Regions from separate parts of the Vibrio sp. 1402 genome, predicted to be linked through region 2. Evidence: predicted binding sites of a transcription regulator. Region 2 holds the regulator's gene; each other region holds the start of a gene.

Region 1 (5,880 bases), on a different contig from region 2:
TGCTGGAAGGCTCTCAAGTGGTTGGTTACTTCTATGGACAGAATATTGTTGGAGAAGTGACACTATTAAATATTGCAGTAGCGCCTTCTCAACAGGGCAGAGGGCTAGGGCAAAAATTGCTGGACGCGTTTATTGAATACTGTGAACAAGCCAAAGCAGAGAGTGCTTGGTTAGAAGTGCGTGAAAGTAATCACCCAGCTATCCATATTTATGAGCAAGCAGGTTTTAATGAAGTGGACCGTCGTTACAACTATTACCCAGCTAAATCGGGAAATGGTAAGGAAGACGCCATTATCATGAGTTACTTATTTTTGAGTTAGTTTTAGGCCGTTACTAATTACCTCATCAACACTTATGCTTTAAATGCGTATCCGGATTCGAGGCTTTTGAATATGTAATAACAATTTTTTGAATTTTTACATCTCTTTGTGTGGCGCTGGCTTTCCCTTGTTAGTTGCAGGTAAAGGCTGGTGAGCCGAGTAAATTCAGTTCATGTCTTTCCAGTTTGCTAGCACAGCGATAATAAGCGAGAATACCGCACAATATCGAATAGTAGATATGCTTGCCTATTTTGTGAGCATGAAAGTAATTTAGAAGATTAACTAATGTCAAATCCCCTTTTTTTAGGCGAAGTGTCTAAGCGCAGAACGTTCGCTATTATTTCTCACCCGGATGCGGGTAAAACCACCATTACTGAAAAAGTCCTTTTATTCGGAAACGCGATCCAAAAAGCAGGTACGGTTAAAGGTCGTGGTAACGCACAGCACGCAAAATCAGACTGGATGGAAATGGAAAAAGAACGTGGTATCTCGGTAACCACTTCTGTAATGCAGTTCCCTTACAATGACTGTCTGGTAAACCTACTTGATACGCCTGGACACGAAGACTTCTCGGAAGATACATACCGTACGTTAACGGCAGTAGACTCGTGTTTGATGGTTATCGATGCGGCGAAAGGTGTCGAGGATCGTACACGTAAGCTGATGGAAGTAACGCGTCTGCGTGACACGCCAATCGTAACCTTCATGAACAAACTTGACCGTGACGTTCGTGATCCAATGGAAGTATTGGACGAGGTAGAAAACGAGTTGGGCATGATGTGTGCGCCAATTACATGGCCAATCGGCTGTGGTAAAGAATTTAAAGGTGTGTACCACATTCACCGTGATGAAACGATTTTATACGAATCAGGTCACGGTCATGAGATTCAAGAAGTTCGAATCATCAAAGGTCTCGATAACCCAGAGCTTGATGAAAAAGTTGGTGCAGGCCTTGCGGAAAGTGTTCGAGAAGAGCTTGAGCTTGTTATGGGTGCTTGCCCTGAGTTTGATTTGGAAATGTTCCTAACAGGTGATCTTACGCCAGTTTACTTCGGTACTGCATTAGGTAACTTTGGTGTGGATCATATGCTAGACGGTCTAACTGAATGGGCTCCAGCGCCGAAAACTCGTCAAGCGGTTGAACGTGAAGTTGAAGCGACTGAAGAGAAGTTCTCTGGTTTCGTATTTAAGATCCAAGCGAACATGGACCCAAAACACCGCGACCGTATCGCATTCATGCGTATTGTATCTGGCACTTACACGCAAGGTATGAAGATGAACCACGTTCGTCTTGGCAAGCAAGTGAGTATCTCTGATGCAGTAACCTTTATGGCTGGTGACCGTGCACGTGCAGAACACGCTTACGCCGGAGACATCATTGGTCTACACAACCACGGCACTATTCAGATTGGTGATACCTTTACGCAAGGTGAATCACTGAAGTTCTCTGGTATTCCGAACTTCGCTCCGGAACTATTCCGTCGTATTCGCCTGAAAGATCCACTAAAGCAGAAGCAGCTTCTCAAAGGTTTGGTTCAGCTATCAGAAGAAGGTGCGGTACAGGTATTCCGTCCTCTACAGAACAACGATCTGATCGTTGGTGCCGTTGGTGTACTTCAGTTTGATGTTGTTGTGGCTCGTTTGAAGTCTGAGTATAACGTTGAAGCGATTTATGAAGGCATTAACGTTGCAACTGCGCGTTGGGTTGAGTGTGGTGATGCGAAGAAACTGGATGAGTTCCAACGCAAGAATCAAGCGAACTTAGCATTGGATGGGGGTGATAACCTAACGTATATCGCTCCAACAATGGTTAACTTAAACTTAGCGAAAGAGCGTTTCCCTGACGTTGATTTCCGTGCGACGCGCGAGCACTAATTTGTGCGGTTAGGGTAAGCCTTAACGCAAACTAGATTTTAAAACGCCCTTGGCTATAAACTTAGCCAAGGGCGTTTTTATATAAGGATAAGATATGAACTGGTTTAAACGTGGGCTAAAGCGTTACGACAATTGGTGTAAAGAAATGGGGTTAACCCCCGACCAGAAACGCAGTTGCGTCCCATATCGAAAAGACCCTGCCCATCAAACTAAAGAGAAGAGTGAAGCCCAACCATCCTCTGATTTTCTGCCCGCAGATACAGATAAAAAGCGTCAAGATGAAGCTCTTTGATACGCACTGCCACTTTGATTTTGATGTGTTTCAAGATGACTTTGCGCATCAACTTGAGCTTGCTCAAACGCAAGGCGTCGCAAGAATTTTGATTCCTTCCGTCGGTCCGCAAAATTGGGCTCGTATTCAAACTTTGGCAGAGCAACATGCCAATTTGTATTATGCTCTCGGCTTTCATCCGTATTTTCTTGAAGATAACGTTGAGCAGCACCTTACAGAGCTAGAAGGCTATCTAAATCAAAAAGGGCAGCAGTGCGTGGCAATAGGAGAGTGTGGTTTAGATTTTGCCATTGATGTTGATCCACAGTTGCAAGAAAAGATACTTGAAGTTCAATTTGAGCTGGCTAGACGCTTCGAACTCCCAGTTATTTTACATAGCCGAAAAGCGCACAATCGCCTCATTCAAATGGTGAAAGCGGCGAATCTCCCTAGAGGTGGTGTGCTACACGCTTTTTCTGGGAGTTATCAGCAAGCCATGGAGTGGGTCAAATTAGGTTTTTTTATCGGTGTAGGAGGAACGATTACCTACCCAAGAGCCAAGAAAACACGCGACGCAATTCAAAAATTACCACTCGAAAACCTAGTAATCGAAACAGACGCACCAGATATGCCTATACTTGGATATCAAGGGGAGTCAAATCACCCAGCCAAACTCATTCACGTCTTTAATGAGCTCGTAGAGTTGCATAACGGCCGAAAGCAATCGATTGCCTCTCAACTGTGGAAAAATAGCAATTTTGCTTTCTCGATATGTGAATAAAATCTAAAGATGTGGTTTGAAATCGAAAACGTTTTCCTGCTTATTGTGAATTAACTCACAAAGCTGGTTGAATCAATCATGAATCTTATAGGAAAGTGTGAGGCTGGCATTACTTTAATTGATTCTGCATGAGTATAATTGCCCCCGCTTTATAGCTCCATTTTGTAACACGCCAATAAATAACTTATAAGGAAGTCATAAACTATGAGCCTGTTTATGAGCCTAATCGGTATGGTAGTGCTTCTTGCGATTGCAGTGGCATTTTCTAACAACCGAAAAGCTATCAACTTTAGAACTGTGGGTGGCGCATTCGCTATCCAATTCGCATTAGGTGCATTTGTTCTGTATGTACCTTGGGGCCGTGATCTACTAAACGGTTTCTCTTCAGGTGTTTCTAACGTTATCAACTACGGTAACGATGGTTCATCATTCCTGTTCGGTGGTCTTGTTTCTGACAAGATGTTCGAAGTATTCGGCGGCGGCGGTTTCATCTTCGCATTCCGTGTTCTTCCTACACTGATCTTCTTCTCTGCACTGATTTCAGTTCTTTACTACATTGGCGTTATGCAATGGGTTATCAAGATTCTTGGTGGCGCACTACAAAAAGCGCTAGGCACTTCTCGTGCGGAATCAATGTCAGCTGCAGCTAACATTTTCGTAGGTCAAACTGAGGCACCTCTAGTTGTTCGCCCATTCGTTCCAAAAATGACTCAATCAGAGCTATTCGCGGTAATGTGTGGTGGTCTAGCTTCTGTTGCTGGTGGTGTACTAGCAGGTTACGCATCTATGGGTGTTCCACTAGAGTACCTAGTTGCGGCATCATTCATGGCAGCACCAGGTGGTCTACTGTTCGCTAAAATCCTTCACCCAGAGACTGACCAGCCTCACGAAAGTATCGAAGAAGCGATGGACGGCGGTGACGACAAACCAGTTAACGTAATCGACGCAGCTGCGGGCGGTGCGGCTTCTGGTCTACAACTTGCGCTTAACGTAGGTGCAATGCTAATCGCATTCGTTGGTCTAATCGCGCTAATCAACGGTATGCTAGGTGGCATCGGTGGTTGGTTCGGCATGCCAGAACTAACACTAGAGCTAATCCTAGGTTACGCGTTCTCTCCACTAGCATTCCTAATCGGTGTTCCATGGGCAGAAGCTGTAACAGCTGGTTCATTCATCGGTCAGAAAATCGTAGTGAACGAATTCGTTGCTTACTTGAACTTCACACCATATCTAGGTGAAAACGCTCAAGTAATCGCGGCAACTGGTGAAGTAATGTCTGAGAAGACAACAGCTATCATCTCATTCGCACTATGTGGTTTCGCGAACCTTTCTTCTATCGCGATTCTACTTGGTGGTCTAGGTAGCCTTGCACCAAACCGTCGTAGTGACATCGCTCGCATGGGTGTTAAAGCAGTTCTTGCAGGTACGTTGTCTAACCTTATGGCAGCGACAATTGCAGGCTTCTGCTTAAGCCTTGCAGCACTATAATTAGAATCGGTTCTTAATATATAGACGCCGTTTTACATCATGCCCTGTAGCAAGAGATTGCTGCGGGGCATTTTTCGTTTTTCGGGCTCCAAAATTTCATCGGGTGTTTGCCTTAGTCGAGGTATTACGCAGTCAATGGAATAGGGGCTAGGAAATTTTGAGATACAAACCGTTTGCGCTCTATTTGGTGCTACAGTTTTGCGGTGAAACTCTATAATGTATTAATCACAGGATAGTGGTTAAGCTTGATTCTTAATCACGTAATGAATATTACATAATCGATGGGCAAATGAATTGCCCTGCAATATCAGATCTAATAGGCGTTTTGCTTTGTGATGTGATATTAAAGACACCGCAATCATAGATTGTTGTGCCATAGGCCAAACTGGTACTGTGCGGTGACAAGGATAGCAATTGGCATATGATAAATTTTCGCTGTATATGCCGAGTCTTCAGGGAACCAAGTCCGTTCATTAATAGACTGTTTAGCCATTTACTCACATTGTCTCGACTTGTTGATTATAGTTAAAGACGTGATGTAAGGCTGAGTAGTGAATTTTTTGAATATTGATCGGAGATAGAAATGAGCGATTTAAAAGCAGCAGCGCTACGTGCAATTAAACTTATGGACCTAACTACGTTGAATGACGATGACACTGATGCAAAAGTGATCTCACTATGTCATGACGCGAAAACAGCAGTAGGCAACACAGCTGCAATTTGTATTTACCCTCGCTTTATTCCTATTGCTAAGAAGACACTTCGTGAGCAAGGTACGCCAGAGGTTCGTATTGCAACAGTAACGAACTTCCCACATGGTAACGACGACATTGAAATCGCAGTTGCTGAAACAAAAGCGGCGGTTGCTTACGGTGCAGACGAAGTTGACGTAGTTTTTCCTTACCGCGCGCTAATGGCGGGTGATGAGAAAGTAGGCTTCGAACTAGTTAAGCAATGTAAAGAAGCTTGTGGTGACATTCTTCTTAAAGTGATCATCGAAACAGGTGAACTAAAAGAAGAAGCACTAATCAAGAAAGCATCTCAAATCTGTATTGAAGCAGGTGCTGACTTCATTAAAACTTCAACTGGTAAAGTGCCAGTAAACGCAACACCAGAATACGCTCGCATGATGCTTGAAGTTATTC
Region 2 (5,880 bases):
CTGAGCAAACGCCATGGACGGGTGAATTGGCGATGAAGCTATGGGAAGAAGCCGGTCTGCCGAAAGGCGTGATTAACCTTGTTCAAGGCGCGAAAGAAACTGGTATTGCCCTCGCTGACGCAAAAGGCATTGATGGCGTACTGTTTACGGGTAGCGCGAATACGGGGCATGTATTACACCGTCAATTTGCGGGTCAACCGGGCAAGATGCTCGCACTAGAAATGGGTGGTAATAACCCGATGGTGATCTCTGATAAATATGGTGATTTGGATGCCACGGTTTATACCATCATCCAGTCAGCGTTTATCAGTGCTGGGCAGCGTTGTACGTGTGCTCGTCGTTTGTATGTGCCATTGGGTGAAAAAGGCGATGCGCTTATCACCAAGCTCGTTGAAGCGACACGCAATATTCGCGTAGACCAACCATTTGCAGAACCTGCGCCATTTATGGGACCGCAAATTTCGGTCGCGGCAGCCAAGTTTATTCTTGATGCACAAGCTAACCTACAGTCTCTTGGCGGTGAAAGCTTAATTGAAGCGAAAGCAGGAGAGGCGGCATTTGTTTCTCCTGGCATCATTGATGTAACGAACATTGCTGAGTTACCAGATGAAGAATACTTCGGCCCACTTCTGCAAGTGGTGCGTTACGAAGGGTTAGACAAAGCCGTGGCGCTAGCAAACGATACGCGCTTTGGCTTATCTGCTGGTTTGGTCTCAACCGACGACCAAGAATGGGAATACTTCGTTGACCACATTCGTGCAGGTATCGTGAACCGTAACCGCCAGCTCACTGGTGCAAGCGGTGATGCGCCATTTGGTGGTCCGGGGGCGTCGGGTAACTTGCGCCCAAGCGCTTACTACGCAGCAGATTACTGTGCGTACCCAATGGCATCAATGGAAGGTCAAGAGACTGTCTTGCCTGCAACATTGAGTCCAGGTGTAGCGCTATAAGTTTTAATAATAGAGTCGCAACTATGCATTGCGGCTCACCTTGCCGGCGCATCATTTAGGTATGGGTTGTAGTGATCGTTGGCAGAACACGAAAAGTGAGCAAAGACTCGGAAAAGCGTGTTGACTGACTGGCATTTACCGTCACAGGTTGATGGTTGCTCGTTCATTATTCTGGACAACTTTTGTTGTGAACGAGCAGCCAACTTCCGCTTACCTTTAAACTCTACATCTCGTAACAAGGAGTCGTTATGACGCCCGATGTGTTATTTGAATCGCTATGGCAAGATTACATTCAACGTCTTTGCCCTTCGGCTGCTAAAGTGCATCAGCTGCTTCAAGAAGATGAGCCTCTGATTAATGATCATATAGCTTTACGTACCTTCAATATCGCGCCTCTTGGTATTGAAACTCTAGCTAAGCCATTTGTAGCTATTGGTTACAAGGCGTGTGGTGATTACATTTTCGAAAGCAAAAAGCTGGTTGCTAAGCACTATGAGCACCCAGATCCGAAGCAACCTAAAGTATTTATTAGTGAGCTAAAAGTTGAAGAGTGCTCGCCTGAGCTACAAGAGATTGTGAAAAATTTGGTGGCACAAATCGATGCTGACAAGCTGAAAGATAGCGCATTCTTACATGGTGGGCGCTTGTGGGATTTAAGCTTTGCTGATTACCAAACGTTGGCTAAAGAAAGTGAGTACGCATCTTGGCTTGCGGCGCATGGTTACGGAGCAAACCACTTCACGGTGAGCGTTAACCAGCTCAATGAATATGAAGAAGTGAAGCAGGTAAACGATCATCTGCGTACCGCTGGGTTTACCATTAATGAAAATGGTGGTGAAGTGAAGGGCACTCCTGAGGTGTTGCTAGAGCAGTCATCGACCATGGCAGATAAAGTAGCGGTTCGTTTTAGCGAAGGCACTGAAATTATCCCTGGCGGGTTTTATGAATTTGCTAAGCGCTATCCGATGGAAAATGGTGATTTGTACCCAGGTTTCGTGGCCGCTTCAGCTGACAAAATCTTTGAAAGTACGAATGGCTAAGTTTTAGGGTTAACCTGTTAAGCTTACTCATTAGTGTTCGCTGCACCCTATCTCATTTGGTCATGAGTAAATAAAAAGCCACCAATGTTGCCATTGGTGGCTTTTATAATTTTGTTCGTGTCACTCTAGTTCGAGATTAACGAGTACCGTAAACCACGATGGTTTTACCGTGAGCAGAGATTAGGTTCTGCTCTTCTAGCATCTTCAAGATACGACCTACTGTCTCACGAGAACAGCCAACAATTTGACCGATTTCTTGACGAGTGATCTTGATTTGCATGCCGTCTGGGTGAGTCATTGCGTCTGGTTGTTTTGCAAGGTTCAGAAGCGTCTGAGCGATACGACCAGTTACGTCTAGGAACGCCAGGTCACCCACTTTTTGGCTAGTTACTTGAAGACGACGAGCCATCTGCGCAGAAAGACGCATTAGGATGTCTGGGTTTACTTGGATAAGCTGACGGAACTTCTTGAAAGAAATTTCAGCAACTTCACAAGGAGATTTAGCACGAACCCAAGCTGTGCGCTCTTGGTCTTCCTCGAATAGACCAAGTTCACCAATAAAGTCTCCTTGGTTTAGGTAAGAAAGGATCATCTCCTTACCTTCTTCGTCTTTGATAAGAACCGCAACAGAACCTTTAACGATGTAGTACAAAGTTTCTGCCTTTTCGCCCGCGTGAATTAGCGTGCTCTTTGAAGGGTACTTATGAATATGACAGTGTGAAAGAAACCACTCTAATGTTGGGTCGGTTTGAGGTTTACCTAGAACCATAATATCTCACTTCCTCTGCAGGGTACGCTTGCGCTATCCATATTTTAGCTAAGCCTGAATTAGGCCTACTAGAATAAGAGCACTTTTTATATGCTGCAAGCTCTCTTGTGTTTCGGTAAGAAATAGTATCCTTTTTCGAAAACGATTTCTTGATTTTAATCGTGCCATGATTGAGATTTTGTAAGCAAAACTGTGCACATGATCACGGTATGAAAAGTAAACATCTTCGCAGGCAGGTTTTTAGCCAATTTTCCCTGTTTCGATGAGCTGTTGTAGGATAGGCCGAACTATGAGCTCCATTGCAAAGCTCATCTTACCGCCGGGTACGACAATCGTGTTGTGGCGTGACATGAATGAGCCATCAATCATGGCCAGCAGATATGGGAAGTCGACATTCTTGATACCGCGTAGGCGAATCACCACAAAACTCTCATCCAAACTAGGGATGCCTTTTGCATTAAGTGGGTTGGAAGTATCAACGGTCGGTACGCGCTGGAAGTTGATGTGAGTACGAGAAAACTGCGGAGTGATATAGTTGAGGTAATCGTCCATGGATCGCACGATTGAGTCCATTACCGCTTCACGCGAATGGCCGCGATCGCGAGTGTCACGTACGAATTTTTGTATCCACTCTAAGTTCACAATCGGCACCATGCCGATTAAGAAATCCACATGTTGAGCAACATTAACATCGCCATCGACCACGCCACCATGTAACCCTTCATAAAACAGCACGTCGCTGTTTTCGGGTAAGTCTTGCCACGGTGTAAACGTGCCTGGCATTTGATTGTAGGGAACCGCTTCGTCAAACGTGTGCAGATAACGGCGCACGCTGCCAGTGCCGTCATGCCCGAACTTACGGAAAAACTCTTCTAATCCCGGGAAGTCATTAGCTTGTGGGCCAAAGTAGCTAATGTGTCGACCTTGCTCGCGGGCTTTGCGAATTTCGATGTCCATTTCTGGGCGAGTAAAGCGATGGAAGCTATCGCCTTCAACCCATGCGGGTTTAACGTTCATCATATTGAACATTTTACGGAAGGCTTCAGATGTAGTGGTCGTGCCGGCACCGGACGAACCAGTAACCGCAATAATTGGGTGTTTAGCTGACATGACAAACCTTGTCGAAAATTACTTACCTGTAATGTGCAGTAGAGTTACTACTGCACGGTCGATATCCCACTATAGCACGTAACAATACCTTGTCATCGAGTGGGATACGGTAAAATGTGAAGGGTCTAAAATTTTGTTTTATGTTGAATATCGACGGTTTCGTGTAGCTCAGAGAACACGATAACCGCTTCACCTTTTTCCAATTGAGCTTTAACTTGATCAATTTTGTCTTGCAAAGAAACCTCGACGGTTCCGTAATCCGTTCCTTCGCGTAAGACGAATTCACGAATTAAGTTTTCCAATGTTTCCGGCGCAATGTCTTGCCATGGAATGATCATAAATACCTCTAACTTTTATGATGAGCGGCTAGTTTACTGCGTTCGTTGCTTGGATACAGCAGAAAGGTAATCTGCGGCGATACTTTCGTAATACGCGGGCAGCGCTTCCTCCAACCAAAACTTAGGTTTTAACGCCGTTCCTGTTAGGAAGCCAACATGGCCACCGTGTTCAAAGAGACGGTAATCAATGTTATCTGGCAGAACAAACTTCGGGATCACATCGTCGGTCATGAACGGATCGTCTTTGGCATGGATGATCAGTGTGGGTAGCGTGATTTGCTGTAGTTTACTTAAGCCAGAGCATTGGTCGTAATAATCTTGTGCGTCTTTGAAGCCATGCAATGGTGCGGTAATCAAATCATCGAATTCATACAATCGTGTGACACGTTTTATTGAGTTGTAGGACAGCGCAAGCTCGCCATGTAGTAGATGATGCTTTTGTAACGCGTTACGTTTCAGTGAAGAAAGCAGATAACGGCGATACACTTTTGAAAAGCCTTGTTCTATACGGTTTGCACACGCCGCTAGGTCTAAAGGCGCTGAGATAATAGTCGCTGCATTCAAAATAGGGTGATCTTTATATTGGGCTAAATAATTCGCCAACATGTTACCGCCAAGAGAAATACCAACTGCAACTTTGGGATTATCAGGAAAACGTTGTTCAAGGTGCTCTAGGAAGTAACGAGCATCCGTCACTTCACCCGAGTGGTAAGCTCGTGCTTTTTTGTTTGGTTTACCGCTGCAGCCACGAAAATGCATCATCACCGACAGCCATCCAGATTGAGCAAATGCATTCATTAACCCATTGGCATAAGGGCTATAGAAGCACCCCTCTAATCCATGAAATAAAACAAAAATCGGCTTTTTTTGTGCAGGCTCTTGGGTTGGGTCCTCGCTCCACGCGAGATCGAGAAAGTCGCCATCGGATGTATCGAGGGTTTGCCAAATCGGCGTAAATAACGCTTTTTTGCGAATAAAACGCGGCAAAAGCGTTTGGAGATGCGGGTTTTTGATCCCGGCGGCTGCGAAAAATTGTGTCATACCTAACTGCTCTTATGCGGTCCTTCGGTGTCCGTTGAAGAACTTATTAATATAATCCTTTATAAAGATTATAGGTATTCTACAGATTTATGGGCGTTTTGGTGGTTGAATGTTTGGCACCGGAATAGCAAAGGCTTGCTGCAAATGCTCCCCACCGAGTTGACGACAGTATCTCAACGTCAGTGGGTCACCATCATTTTTGAGTAGTGCAAGTGAGTTAATGCAGTCCACCAAATCCGCTTGTTGCTGCTTTTCTAGTTGCAGCTCAAACTGCAAGGTCTCACGATACAAAGCGTCATTGACTTGAGACTTAAGGTGGCGACGAAGGTCGCGAAAGGAGTGAAGTAAAGTTTCGCTCCTACCTAGACAGTCTTGCACCAAGGGCCAGTCTTTTTCTTGGAAAATGAGTTGCTGCTCATCGAGCCATCTGAGCAGCAGGAGTAGGTTCACGTTACCGTGGTAGTTGTTCTGTAATGATAAACACGCCTCTTTCACTTCTCGCACACCATAAAATTGCAGACTAAACTGCCAAAGGTGTTCTAGGGTGAGTGTGTATTCAGCGTGTTGATTACTCATTGATTAAACTCTAGCTCCATCTGCTCCAACGTTTCTTGAGCAGACATCCATTCCAT
Region 3 (5,880 bases), on a different contig from region 2:
GTGGTTCGTATTTAATAAATGATATTCACTTTTGAAGCACTTTCAACAGCATCTTGAACGGCTTCTTCGGTGGTTTTTCGTCGCGTAAGGACAACACCTAAACGGCGGCGACCATCGATTTCTGGCTTACCGAATAGACGAACTTGTGTTTGAGGTTGAGCTAAAGCTTTGCTTAGGTTTTCAAAGCGAATGTTTGTGGAAGTCCCTTGTCCAAGAATAACAGCAGACGCAGATGGGCCATATTGCACAATATTATTAATTGGCATTCCGGTAAACGCGCGCACGTGGAGAGCAAACTCAGACATTTCCTGCGAAATCATTGTAACCATACCCGTATCGTGAGGGCGAGGAGAGACCTCATTGAAAATGACTTTATCGCCTTTGACAAACAGCTCTACACCAAAGATGCCGTAGCCACCGAGCGCGTTTACCACTTTCTCAGCCGTGTATTCAGCTGCTTTTACTGCGTTTTCTGACATAGCTTGCGGTTGCCATGATTCGCGGTAGTCGCCATCTTCCTGACGATGACCAATTGGAGCACAGAAATGCACACCGTCAACGGCTCTGATGGTCAATAAAGTGATTTCGTAATCGAAGTCGATAAAACCTTCCACGATAACGCGACCTGCACCCGTACGTCCGCCTTCCTGAGCGTAATCCCATGCTTTTGTAACGTCGTCTTCGGTCTTGATAACACTTTGCCCTTTACCGGAAGAGCTCATCACTGGCTTCACCACGCACGGAATACCCACATGTTCAACCGCGGCTTTGAAGTCTTCAAAGTTATCTGCAAAACGATAAGGTGAAGTCGTCAATTCCAGTTCTTCTGCTGCCAAACGTCGGATACCTTCACGATTCATTGTTAGCCTGGTTGCCTTAGCGGTTGGAACAACATTCAGTCCTTTCTCTTCAAGCTCTACCAGTTTGCCGGTTGCGATGGCTTCAATTTCTGGTACGACGTAAGTAGGTTGTTCCTTCGTAATAACTTCTTCTAAGGCGTTCCCATCTAACATGTCGATAACATAACTACGGTGAGCGACTTGCATCGCTGGAGCATTGGCATAGCGATCACAAGCAATCACTTCTAAACCAAGTCTCTGGCATTCAATGGCGACTTCTTTACCGAGTTCGCCAGAGCCTAAAAGTAATACACGGGTAGTATTTGCGCTAGTTGCAGTGCCAAACATAGTGTTCCCTTACAAAATAGAGTGATGAGACAGAAATTGCAGGAGATCATACTGAAGTTTTATGACAAAGCAAACGTTTGCTTTTGGTTTTTAGGTAATAAAAAAGCTCTACATGTTGTAGAGCTTTTTGTTGAATTTGTCGTTTATACGTTGACAAAACTAAGCGGAATATCTGGATTCAACGCTTCCAACGTTGATTGCGTATCGGCTAAGTGACTGATCTTACCTTCAGAGTTTTCTACCAATGCAGCGGCTTTGATGCTGTCAAAGGTTTCACCCGCAAGTAAAACTTGGATTAGCGCAACTTGTAGCGGTGGCAAGCTAGGATTAAACGCTGCATTTTCTGCATAAGCACCTTGGAATACACGGCCGCTAGTCATCTCTAATGCTAAACCACTCAAGTTGTTGGTGTATGGAGAGTGGCTCATGTTCATCGCTTCAACTGCACTTTGGATGAGTGCGTCTTCATCATCACATGAGAACTGGTGTTTAACTTCTGCCATTAAGCCGGACTCGATACCGAGATCGTTTGGTCCAAAGGCTTCAGGCAGGTATTCATGAAGTGACTTTTCTTCGCGTTCTGGGAGCTGGATTTTAAGCTCGTTTGCGGTAGATAACTCATTCATGAACTGGCGGCAGTGACCACATGGGCTGAAGTTGATAGTGATATCCTTAACACCACGTTCGCCTTTCATCCAAGCATGGCTAATCGCAGACTGCTCTGCGTGAACCGTTTGACCCAACTGTACACCAAAGAATTCCATGTTGGCACCGAAGTAAAGGCGACCTGAAAGACCACGAACGATAGCGCCGACATAAAAGTCAGAAAGGGGAGCATAGGAGTACGCTGCGGCAAAAGGAAGTAGCGCAACACGAAGCTCTTTGTCTGATAGACCGGTAGCTGAAAGCAACTGCTCAAATTGTTGAACTGAAAGCGTAGCATCAAAATCATCAGCTTGGATGATAGGAGCAAGTTGTTTGGAAAGTGCTTCTGGAGCGCCTGCTAGCGCCTGTTCAATGCGACTTTTCATGTTGAATCCTTGTTATTGCATGGACAGTTATTCTATGTGAAAGATAGAAATGTTCCGTGCGTTAGATCACGATAAATAATGCAATTGATAATTCCGTTACATAATTAGAGTGAGCTCACACATGTATTCGATTGCACAGGTGTGAAGCGTTATCTCCGTCTCACAATTAACCATATCAGTATATGTTCATATGACCAAGGAGCAGGAGTATGTTACCCACGCGACTTTACCGCTATGCTACTTTATACCTACGTAATCTAGAGCGAGTGGTAGCAGCTAGAATGCTAATGCTATGAATGTATATCTCAGTCAAGTCCCTTCACGATATTACTGGGTGAGTTTGATAGATAAGATAGGGTTTTGAAAAGGGATAAGTAAGAAACGGAAAGGCTACGGCCTGCCGGAAGGAGGGCAGACCGAGAGCGCTTAACTATTGATATAGCCAGACCGCCAAAGCAAAAAAACTTGGAGCCAAAATAGAAGTTATGATCCCACATAAAACCAATGCGAGTGATGAGAACGCGGCATCTATGGGCTGTTTCTCTGCACAAGTAGCGGTGCCTAAGGCATGAGAGACTGTACCCATTGTCAGACCACGTGCAATCGGGTGTTTAATTCCAATTAAGTTGTAAATTGGGTATGCCAAAATCGCGCCCAATAAACCAACAATCAGAACCAAGATCGCCGCAACGGCAGCTTCACCACCGAGGTGACTCGAAATTTCCATTGCTATTGGCGTAGTGACGGATTTACCCACTAGACTTGCGATTAAACTGATATCTGCTTTGAAAGCGACTGCGATCAAGGTGGTTGTCATCATCGACATCACACTGCCTACTGTGCAAGCAAAAGTGATGATTCGCCAGTTTGCTTTAATCTGTGGTAGTTGTTCATATAGCGGGTAAGCCAGAGCAACTACGGCTGGTTGAAGTAAAAAACTGATCCCTTCGTTATCCGCATAATACGTTTCAAACGGTACATTTAAGTAAGTAAGCAAAGGAATGAGCACTGCAATACTGATCAGCAAAGGATTTGCTAGAGGATTATTCACTTTGATTGCGATTTGGCGCGCGACAAGAAAAACCGCAATGGTAACAACTAACCACATATCAGTGTTTCTCCTGTAGCAAGTAATCCAGCAGCCAAGCGAGGCTGACCAGTACAATGAGTGAGCCGCCAACCGCGCTAGCGATGATAGGGAGAGCATTGGCGAGTAGTAGGTCGAAATGCTGCATTAATCCCACGCTGATAGGAACGAACAATAAGATCATATAGCGGATAAATAGCGTGGCGCCCGGTTTGACCCAGTCGACTTTTACAAGCCCAAGAGTCATGGAGAAAAACAGTACGAGCATACCGATGACACTTCCTGGAACGGAAACGCCAGTGAACTTTTGAATGGTAATTCCGATGCCAAGTGCTCCCATGATGAGGAAGATTGAAATGAGCAGTTGGATCAGTTGTAAGAATCGTTCTTTAATCATTTTGACAGTATATAAACAACAAGCACACCATAAGGTGCGCTTGTATTAGGAGGAGTTAGGAAGCTAAGCTCTCTACATAACGGTACACGGATTTTAATATCGCAATCTTCTTTTCGTCACTTTCATGTTCGTGAACTAAGTTTTCTAAATTCAGCATGTACTCTTCAATTTGGCTTTCAAACACTTCTCGACAGTGTAGTGCCCAGCGTCTTTGTTCTTGCTCGTCTAGTGTGCCTGGGAAGTTACGCGCACGATAGCGGAACAATAGAGGTTTAATACGCTTGTCATCAAATTCAATGTCTAATGCAGCAAGATTATTCGGATCGGTTTCGCGAATGATATCCATAGCTGCGCGATCGGCTGGAGAAAAGAACCCGTCGTAAAGTTGTGTATCGACGTCATCACTTTTATCGAATTTGCGCTCGACTGAAAAGAGGCTAATCAGCTTTTCTCTAATTTCAGGATGTTGGCGCAACAAAGCGAGATTGGCGAGACATTGCTGGCGATCAATGCCAATAGACTCCGCATTTTCAGCCGTTAACGTTTTTGCAGGGGCGAGAATAGGGCATTTGTTCAAATGAACTAGTTTAACTGGCACTGGTAGCAATTCACCAAGATCTTCGCGCTTCGTGTAGAGTCTTTCGTGCAGCTCTTCTGCGGATAGCTCAAGAATAGGTTGAGGGTCTTTCGCTAAATCGATGGTGATAACGGCGTTATTATTGGTTGGATGCCAAGCAACAGGCACAATCCAGCTAGTGTACTGACATTCGCGCCCTAGCATGCCTGAAACGTGCATCAACGGTGTCATGTTGACGATGTCGACTAAATCATTGAGCTTGCGCTTTTGGCGCATAGAAAAAAAGTAATCAAACAATTTTGGTTGCGCTGCTTTTACTTTCTTTGCCATTTCGATAGTCGCAACCACATCTGCCATCGCATCGTGCGCGTTACTATGTTCTATGCCGTTAGCCACGGACAAATGTTCTAATTTAAAGCTAGTGAAGCCATCTTCGTTTTCTGGCCATTCTACGCCTTCTGGGCGAAGGGCATGGCACGCGCGTAGTACATCGAGTAAATCCCAACGCGAGTTACCGTTTTGCCAACTCCATGCGTATGGATCGATGAAGTTGCGATAACAAGTATAACGGGTCACTTCGTCATCAAAGCGAATGCTGTTGTAGCCTAAACTGGTGGTATTTGGTCTCGCGAGTTCAGCGTGAATCTTAGCGATAAACTCTGGCTCAGAAAGGCCTTCTTGAACCGTTTTTTGCGGAGTAATACCAGTAATAAGCGCAGCTTCAGGAGACGGAAGATAATCAGCCGGTGGTTGACAGTACATGACTAAAGGCTCGCCGATGATATTAAAGTTTTCATCTGTACGAGCACCAGCAAACTGGCTTGGGCGATCTTTCGCGGGGTTGGTTCCCCATGTCTCATAATCAAAGAAGAAAAAAGTGGGCTGATTATCTTGGTGCATTCTGCTTACCGTTTACAAAACCGATGACAGTATTAGACCATTCAACGCCTTGACTAGCAACGAAAGATGCAAGTTGAATTTTTGAAAATGAAAAAAGCCGATGGCGAACCATCGGCTTGATATTTTACGTTTTATCGCTTTGGAAGGAATTTGAGTTCTATGCTCGTGTTTCTTCCAATGTTGCTTCACTTTCTGGTGACTTCAGCACTCGGCTAGCAATTGTACCCGCAGTCATTGAGCCTGAAACGTTTAGTGCGGTACGTGCCATGTCAATCAGTGGTTCAATAGAGATAAGCAGTGCCGCGATGGTCACAGGTAAGCCCATTGCAGGAAGAACAATCAAGGCTGCAAACGTCGCACCGCCGCCGACACCTGCAATACCAAATGAGCTGATGGTGATAATCGCAATCAATGACAGGATAAAGTGTAGATCAAGTGGGTTGATACCCATTGTTGGAGCTACCATCACTGCAAGCATTGCAGGATAGATACCCGCACAGCCGTTTTGGCCGATAGTGGCACCAAACGATGCTGATAGGTTTGCAATCGCTGGTGGTACGTTAAGCTTGGTGATTTGCGCTTCTACGTTTAGTGGAATTGTTGCTGCTGAGCTACGAGATGTAAACGCGAAGGTCAGTACAGGCCAGATTTTCTTAAAGTATTCCGCAGGGCTAACGCCAACAAAAGAGACCAATACGCCA
Region 4 (5,880 bases), on a different contig from region 2:
TTAACTAGGTTCTATTAGCGTTTCACCGCTTCAAGTTTCCAGATATTGTTCACGTAGTCTCGGATTGAGCGGTCTGACGTGAACTTGCCAACAAGGGCGGTATTAAGAATGGCCTTCTTCGCCCAGCCAGCTTGATCTTTATATTGTTCGCTCATGTCTTCGTGCGCTTTCACGTAAGATGCAAAGTCCGCAAGACATAAGTACGGGTCACCGCCGTCTAGTAGGCTGTCGTATGTGGCACGCAGTAAGCCCGGTTGACCTGGAGTGAATTCTTCACCCAGTAGTAGGTCCATGGACGCTTTGAGTAAGTGATCCGCATTGTAGTAATCAAATGGGTTATAACCTTGAGCTTTCAGCGCTTTCACACCTTCAACATCTAGACCGAAGATATAGATGTTCTCATCGCCTACTTCCTCACGAATCTCAACGTTTGCACCATCCATTGTACCGATAGTTAGCGCACCGTTTAGCGCCATCTTCATGTTACCTGTACCTGATGCTTCTTTACCCGCTAGCGAGATTTGTTGAGAAACGTCAGCCGCAGGGATAATGATTTCAGCCATGCTCACGCGGTAGTCAGGGATGAATACCACTTTCAGCTTGTTACCGATGCGAGGATCGTTGTTCACCTTGTCTGCAATCTTGTTGATTGCGAAGATGATTTCTTTCGCTAGGTGGTAACCCGGTGCTGCTTTTGCTGCGAAGAACACAACGCGTGGCGTACACTCAAAACCTGGTTCATTAAGAATACGGTGGTACAGAGACAGTACGTGTAGCAAGTCTAGATGCTGACGTTTGTACTCGTGCAGACGCTTGATTTGAACATCGAAGATTGCATTAGTATCGAGCTCGATACCCATGTTCTCTTTCACCCAAGTTGCTAGGCGTTCTTTGTTCTCTTTCTTCACTGCCATGAATTCTTTTTGGAATGTCGCGTCAGTAGCGTACTTCGCAATACCTTCAAGTTGCTCTAGTTTCGCTGGCCATTCTGGGCCGACTTTCTCAGTGATAAGCTGAGACAGACCTGGGTTACAGAACTTCAACCAGCGACGTGGCGTAATACCGTTCGTTACGTTGTGTAGACGTGTCGGGTACATTTCGTGGAACTCTGGGAATAGGTCTTTCTTAACCAATTCAGAGTGAAGTGCTGCTACACCGTTTACTGCGTAAGAGCCGATTACACATAGGTTTGCCATGCGAACCATGCGGTGGAAACCTTCTTCGATGATAGAAAGCTTCTGTTGCTTCGCGACATCACCCGGCCACATTGCACGTACGTCTTGTAGGAAGCGGTGGTTGATCTCGTAAATGATCTCCATGTGACGTGGTAGCAGGTGCTGGATTAGCGACTCTGGCCATGTCTCTAGTGCTTCTGGAAGTAGCGTGTGGTTGGTGTACGCAAATGTCTTAGAGCTGATTTCCCAAGCCGCTTCCCAAGTTAAACCTTTTTCATCCATCAGGATGCGCATTAGTTCAGGAATCGCAATCGTTGGGTGTGTATCGTTAAGCTGGATAGTCTCTTGCTTAGGTAGATCCGCTAGCGAGTAGCCCGCAGCTTCGTGGCGACGTAGGATGTCACGTACAGACGCTGCTGAGTGGAAGTACTGCTGCATTAGACGCAGTGTTTTACCTTTCTCGTGGTTGTCGTTCGGGTAAAGCACTTTAGTGATGTTACCTGCGTCGATCAGTGCGTGCTGAGCTTCGAAGTAATCACCATTGTTAAAGCTTGCTAGTGAGAATGGTGCAATCGCCTGACATTCCCAAAGACGTAGCGGGTAAACCGTGTCTGATTCGTAACCCACAATTGGAAGATCCCAAGGCATTGCTCTTACTGTCATGCCTGGTACCCATTTGCGAACTTCTTTACCGTTCTCGTTAATCACTTCAACGTGACCGTAGAAACCGATCTCTTGCGCAAGTTCTGGACGCGCAATTTCCCAAGGGTAGCCTTCTACACCGCGCCAAGCGTCAGGTGCTTCTTGCTGGCGACCATCTTTGAATGACTGTTTAAATAGACCGTATTCGTAATGTAAACCATAGCCGACAGTTGGGAATTCTTGTGCCGCACATGAATCCATGAAACACGCAGCCAGACGACCAAGGCCACCGTTACCCAATGATGGGTCGCGCTCTTCTTCTAGCAGATCAGTTAGGTTGTAACCCAGTTCAGCCATTGCTTCTGTTACTTGTTCATACAGACCCATGCTGATTAGGTTGTTACCCGTCAAACGACCGATAAGGAATTCTAGCGAAAGGTAGTTAACGCTCTTCGCACTTTTAATGCGTGGATCTTCTTCTGTCGCAAGCAAATCTAGAGTAGTAAATTCAGCCAGAGCATGCCCCATTGCTAGGTACCATGCGCGGCTGTCTGCGTTTTCAATCGTATGAGCGTAAGTTACAGATAGGTGTTTCTTTACGCTTTCTTGGAACGACTTCTTGTCAAATTGTTTTTGTTGAGTAGGTTTCATTACGAAATTCTCACGTCTTTTGGTAATTCATCTGCCATACATCGTGCATTTACCTCTGTGAATAAACATCCTCCTAATTCTCATCCTTTGAAGGAGGAGAGCTGAGGGCGTAGAGGGGGTACCATTGCTAGGTTAGTGATCCAAATCTCAACAAAGTGAACTTTGCGCCAGTTCTTAGTGATTTTGATCACAATGGAATGTGAGAAAGGTTAAAACCCGTTCATGACGCTTTTTATAGTCCACTCATCTGATGATGTGAAAATTGTAATATCGGTCACATTAACTCGGTCAGCGTAGAAGAACTTTTCGTAATCTATGTGCAACGCGATCTTAACGCTAACGAAACAAACGATATTTAAGTGACGACAATCACAAATAAAGGGCGTAGTTGATGGTAAATCCATCAACCCTTGAGAATTAGGAAGTGGATCAAAGTAACGAACATTTCTGATGTCGTAACATCCCACTCAGCTCACAGGATTGTACGCTTTTTATACAAACTAGAATTAGGCGATGTGAGTTATTTCTAGTTTTCGCTAGCTTTTATATCTAAGTGACCGTATGGAATGGTTTTTCAGACGGACGCAAGCCCCAACAGTAGCGACATTATCCGGCATTCAAACAGTGTTTTTGATGCTGATGACATCATTCAGTAAGACGGCTTTCAAGGGGGCTTTACTAGAATGATCACGTTGCTGTCATTTGGGTATACATAAATAAGGACATAACTACTAATGTGGATTCCATCTAAGCTTACTCGACCAGGACGCCTGCACAATGCCATCGTGCGCCCACGAGTGTTGGACTTACTACAGCAAGCGCCTTACTACAAATTGGTTTTATTCCGATCCCCAGCAGGTTACGGAAAAACAACAATGGCAGCGCAGTGGCTATCCGATAAGCCAAACGTCGGTTGGTACAGCATTGATGACAGCGATAACGACGGCTTTCGCTTTGTAAACTATCTGCTTCAAGCATTAAACAAAGCCACCAACTTCAGTTGCGCTAACGCACAAAAACTGGCGGAAAAACGTCAGATCTCGTCTTTACGCTCCCTATTTAGCGAAGTATTCGCAGAAATGGCTGACTTTCATCAAGAATGCTACGTGGTGCTTGATGACTACCATTTAATCACGAATGATGAAATCCATGAATCCATGCGTTTCTTTTTAAAGCACATGCCAGACAACCTCACCGTTGTGGTAACCAGTCGTGCAGCGCCGCCTCTAGGCACTGCAAACTTACGTGTTCGTGATTTAATGATCGAAATTGGCAACGAGATGTTGGCGTTTGATACCGAAGAAACCACTCGCTTCTTTAACCAGCGTATCGCCGATGGTATTGATGAAGACATGGCGAACAGCCTAAGAACCTATGTTGAAGGTTGGCCATCGGCGATGCAGTTGATCGCATTACAAGCCCAACATCAAAACCGCACATTGGCGCAAACTGTAGAGTCGGTATCGCAGTTCAATCACGCGCATTTGTGGGATTACTTGGTCGAAGAAGTGTTTGACTTACTCGATCACGAAACTCGTCACTTTTTAATGCAAGTATCCGTGCTTGACCACTTCAATGATGAGCTAGTGTTTGCCCTTACCCAACGCGAAGATGCACTGGGAATGATTGAATCGCTTAACCGTTACGGCTTATTCATTTATCCGCTCGAAGGGGAACAGAACTGGTTCCGGTTCCATAACTTATTTGGCGAGTTTTTATCGCATGAGCGCCAAGCTCGTATTCCTCAGCAAGAAAAAGATCTCCACCGCAATGCTGCTATCGCTTGGTTACAACAAAAAGCACCACACCAAGCGATTCATCATGCACAAAAATCGAATGATAAGGACTTAGTGGTAGAGATCCTAAACGAATTCGGCTGGAAGATGTTTAACCAAGGCGAACTCAGCACACTGGAAAGCTCAATTAACAAGTTGGACGATGATCTGTTGTTCAGCCACCCAAAACTTACGATGCTCCGAGCATGGTTGGCTCAAAGTCAGCATCGTTATAACCAAGTGGGCCACCTGCTTGAAGAAGCGGAAGAGGAACACAAAAAGCGTAACATTGCGTTAGATATTCATTATCAAGGTCAAGCAAACGCGTTGCTTGCTCAAGTGGCTATCAACAGTAACCAACCAGAAAAAGCTCTCGAATTAGCGGAGCTAGCGCTTAGCCAACTTGATAACACAATTTACCGTAGCCGAATTGTGGCGACTTCGGTTGTTGGTGAAGTTAACCACGTGCTAGGTAAACTAGACCGTGCTTTGCCGATGATGCAACAAACTGAAAAGCTAGCTCGTCAGTATCAGGTATATCACCAAGCGTTATGGGCAATATTGCAGCAAAGCGAGATTTTAATTGCACAAGGTTACGTGCAAGCTGCCTTTGAACTACAAGATTCCGCATTTCGTCTGATTGAAGATCAGCAGCTTCAGCATGTTCCTCTTCATGAATTTTTGCTGCGTATTCGCGCGCAAGTACTTTGGTGCTGGAACCGACTTGATGAAGCGGAAGAATGCGCGTACAAAGGTCTGCAAATTCTCGAAAACCATTCACCAAGCAAGCACTTACATAGCTATTCGATGTTGGCGCGTATTGCGATTGGACGCGGTGAATTAGACAAAGCAGGTAAATTCATTGAGCATATACAGCACTTGATGAAACAGTCGACTTATCACGTAGATTGGACTGCAAACGCTTCACTATCGTTGATTCTATTTTGGCAAGCGCGCGGGAATACCGATGCAATGCAAGAATGGCTCAACACTGCGGTTCGTCCTGAATCGGCATGCAACCACTTTTCTCAATTGCAATGGCGTAACATTGCTCGCGCCCACATTAATTTAGGCCAATATACCGACGCTCGTGCTGCGTTAGATTTTCTCCAAGGTGAAGCTCGTCGCACTAACCTAATCACAGATACTAATCGCAACTTAGTGGTTGAAGCGGTCCTTTCTGCTCGCCAAAAAGATGAGGAGCAAGCCAAGGCTCTGTTAAAAGAAGCATTAGTAATGACGAACCAAACTGGCATGGTCGGAAACTTCCTGATTGATGGTGCAACCATTGGCGGTCTGCTGGAGAAGTTGAGCCTCCGCCATGAACTGGGCGATCTTGAGCGTCACCGTGCTCAACAGTTAATGAAGGACATTTCATCGAATCAACGTAGCCGGTCGATTCACTTTGATGAAGACTTTATTGAAAAGTTGGTGAATCACCCTAATGTGCCAGAGCTAGTACGTACCAGCCCATTAACACAACGCGAATGGCAGGTTCTGGGACTGATTTATTCAGGCTTTAGTAACGAGCAAATCGCACAAGAGCTGGATGTGGCAGGTACGACAATTAAAACCCACATTCGCAACCTGTACCAAAAGCTTAATATTGCTAATCGTAAAGAAGCCATTGTGACAGC

Evidence for each region. The regulator CRP, encoded in region 2, controls carbon source genes, mostly activating them, when cyclic AMP is high. The targets are predictions, from matches to a motif close to TGTGANNNNNNTCACA.
Region 1: R7044_RS13770 (NupC/NupG family nucleoside CNT transporter) is a predicted target of CRP. The motif match lies at 3,292-3,307, and genes of this name have one in related genera.
Region 3: cdd (cytidine deaminase) is a predicted target of CRP. The motif match lies at 2,323-2,338, and genes of this name have one in related genera.
Region 4: R7044_RS12270 (glycogen/starch/alpha-glucan phosphorylase) is a predicted target of CRP. The motif match lies at 2,732-2,747, and genes of this name have one in related genera.

Annotation. Positions count from the first base shown of each region.
Region 1 is NZ_JAWOWE010000006.1:206,136-212,015, forward strand. It holds gene rimI (ribosomal protein S18-alanine N-acetyltransferase) at 1-320, shown strand, start outside; gene prfC (peptide chain release factor 3) at 606-2,195, shown strand; gene R7044_RS13760 (DUF5363 family protein) at 2,290-2,487, shown strand; gene R7044_RS13765 (TatD family hydrolase) at 2,474-3,247, shown strand; gene R7044_RS13770 (NupC/NupG family nucleoside CNT transporter) at 3,452-4,735, shown strand; gene R7044_RS13775 (hypothetical protein) at 5,094-5,228, opposite strand; gene deoC (deoxyribose-phosphate aldolase) at 5,319-5,880, shown strand, end outside.
Region 2 is NZ_JAWOWE010000020.1:28,995-34,874, forward strand. It holds gene astD (succinylglutamate-semialdehyde dehydrogenase) at 1-950, shown strand, start outside; gene R7044_RS22365 (DUF1338 domain-containing protein) at 1,199-1,990, shown strand; gene crp (cAMP-activated global transcriptional regulator CRP) at 2,127-2,759, opposite strand; gene R7044_RS22375 (phosphoribulokinase) at 3,000-3,869, opposite strand; gene R7044_RS22380 (YheU family protein) at 3,995-4,207, opposite strand; gene R7044_RS22385 (hydrolase) at 4,241-5,248, opposite strand; gene R7044_RS22390 (TIGR02444 family protein) at 5,336-5,824, opposite strand; gene R7044_RS22395 (ABC transporter ATP-binding protein) at 5,821-5,880, opposite strand, start outside.
Region 3 is NZ_JAWOWE010000002.1:357,008-362,887, forward strand. It holds gene purT (formate-dependent phosphoribosylglycinamide formyltransferase) at 12-1,187, opposite strand; gene cdd (cytidine deaminase) at 1,331-2,218, opposite strand; gene R7044_RS05055 (LrgB family protein) at 2,649-3,326, opposite strand; gene R7044_RS05060 (CidA/LrgA family protein) at 3,328-3,702, opposite strand; gene sbcB (exodeoxyribonuclease I) at 3,758-5,179, opposite strand; gene R7044_RS05070 (L-cystine transporter) at 5,337-5,880, opposite strand, start outside.
Region 4 is NZ_JAWOWE010000005.1:267,919-273,798, forward strand. It holds gene R7044_RS12270 (glycogen/starch/alpha-glucan phosphorylase) at 15-2,468, opposite strand; gene malT (HTH-type transcriptional regulator MalT) at 3,203-5,880, shown strand, end outside.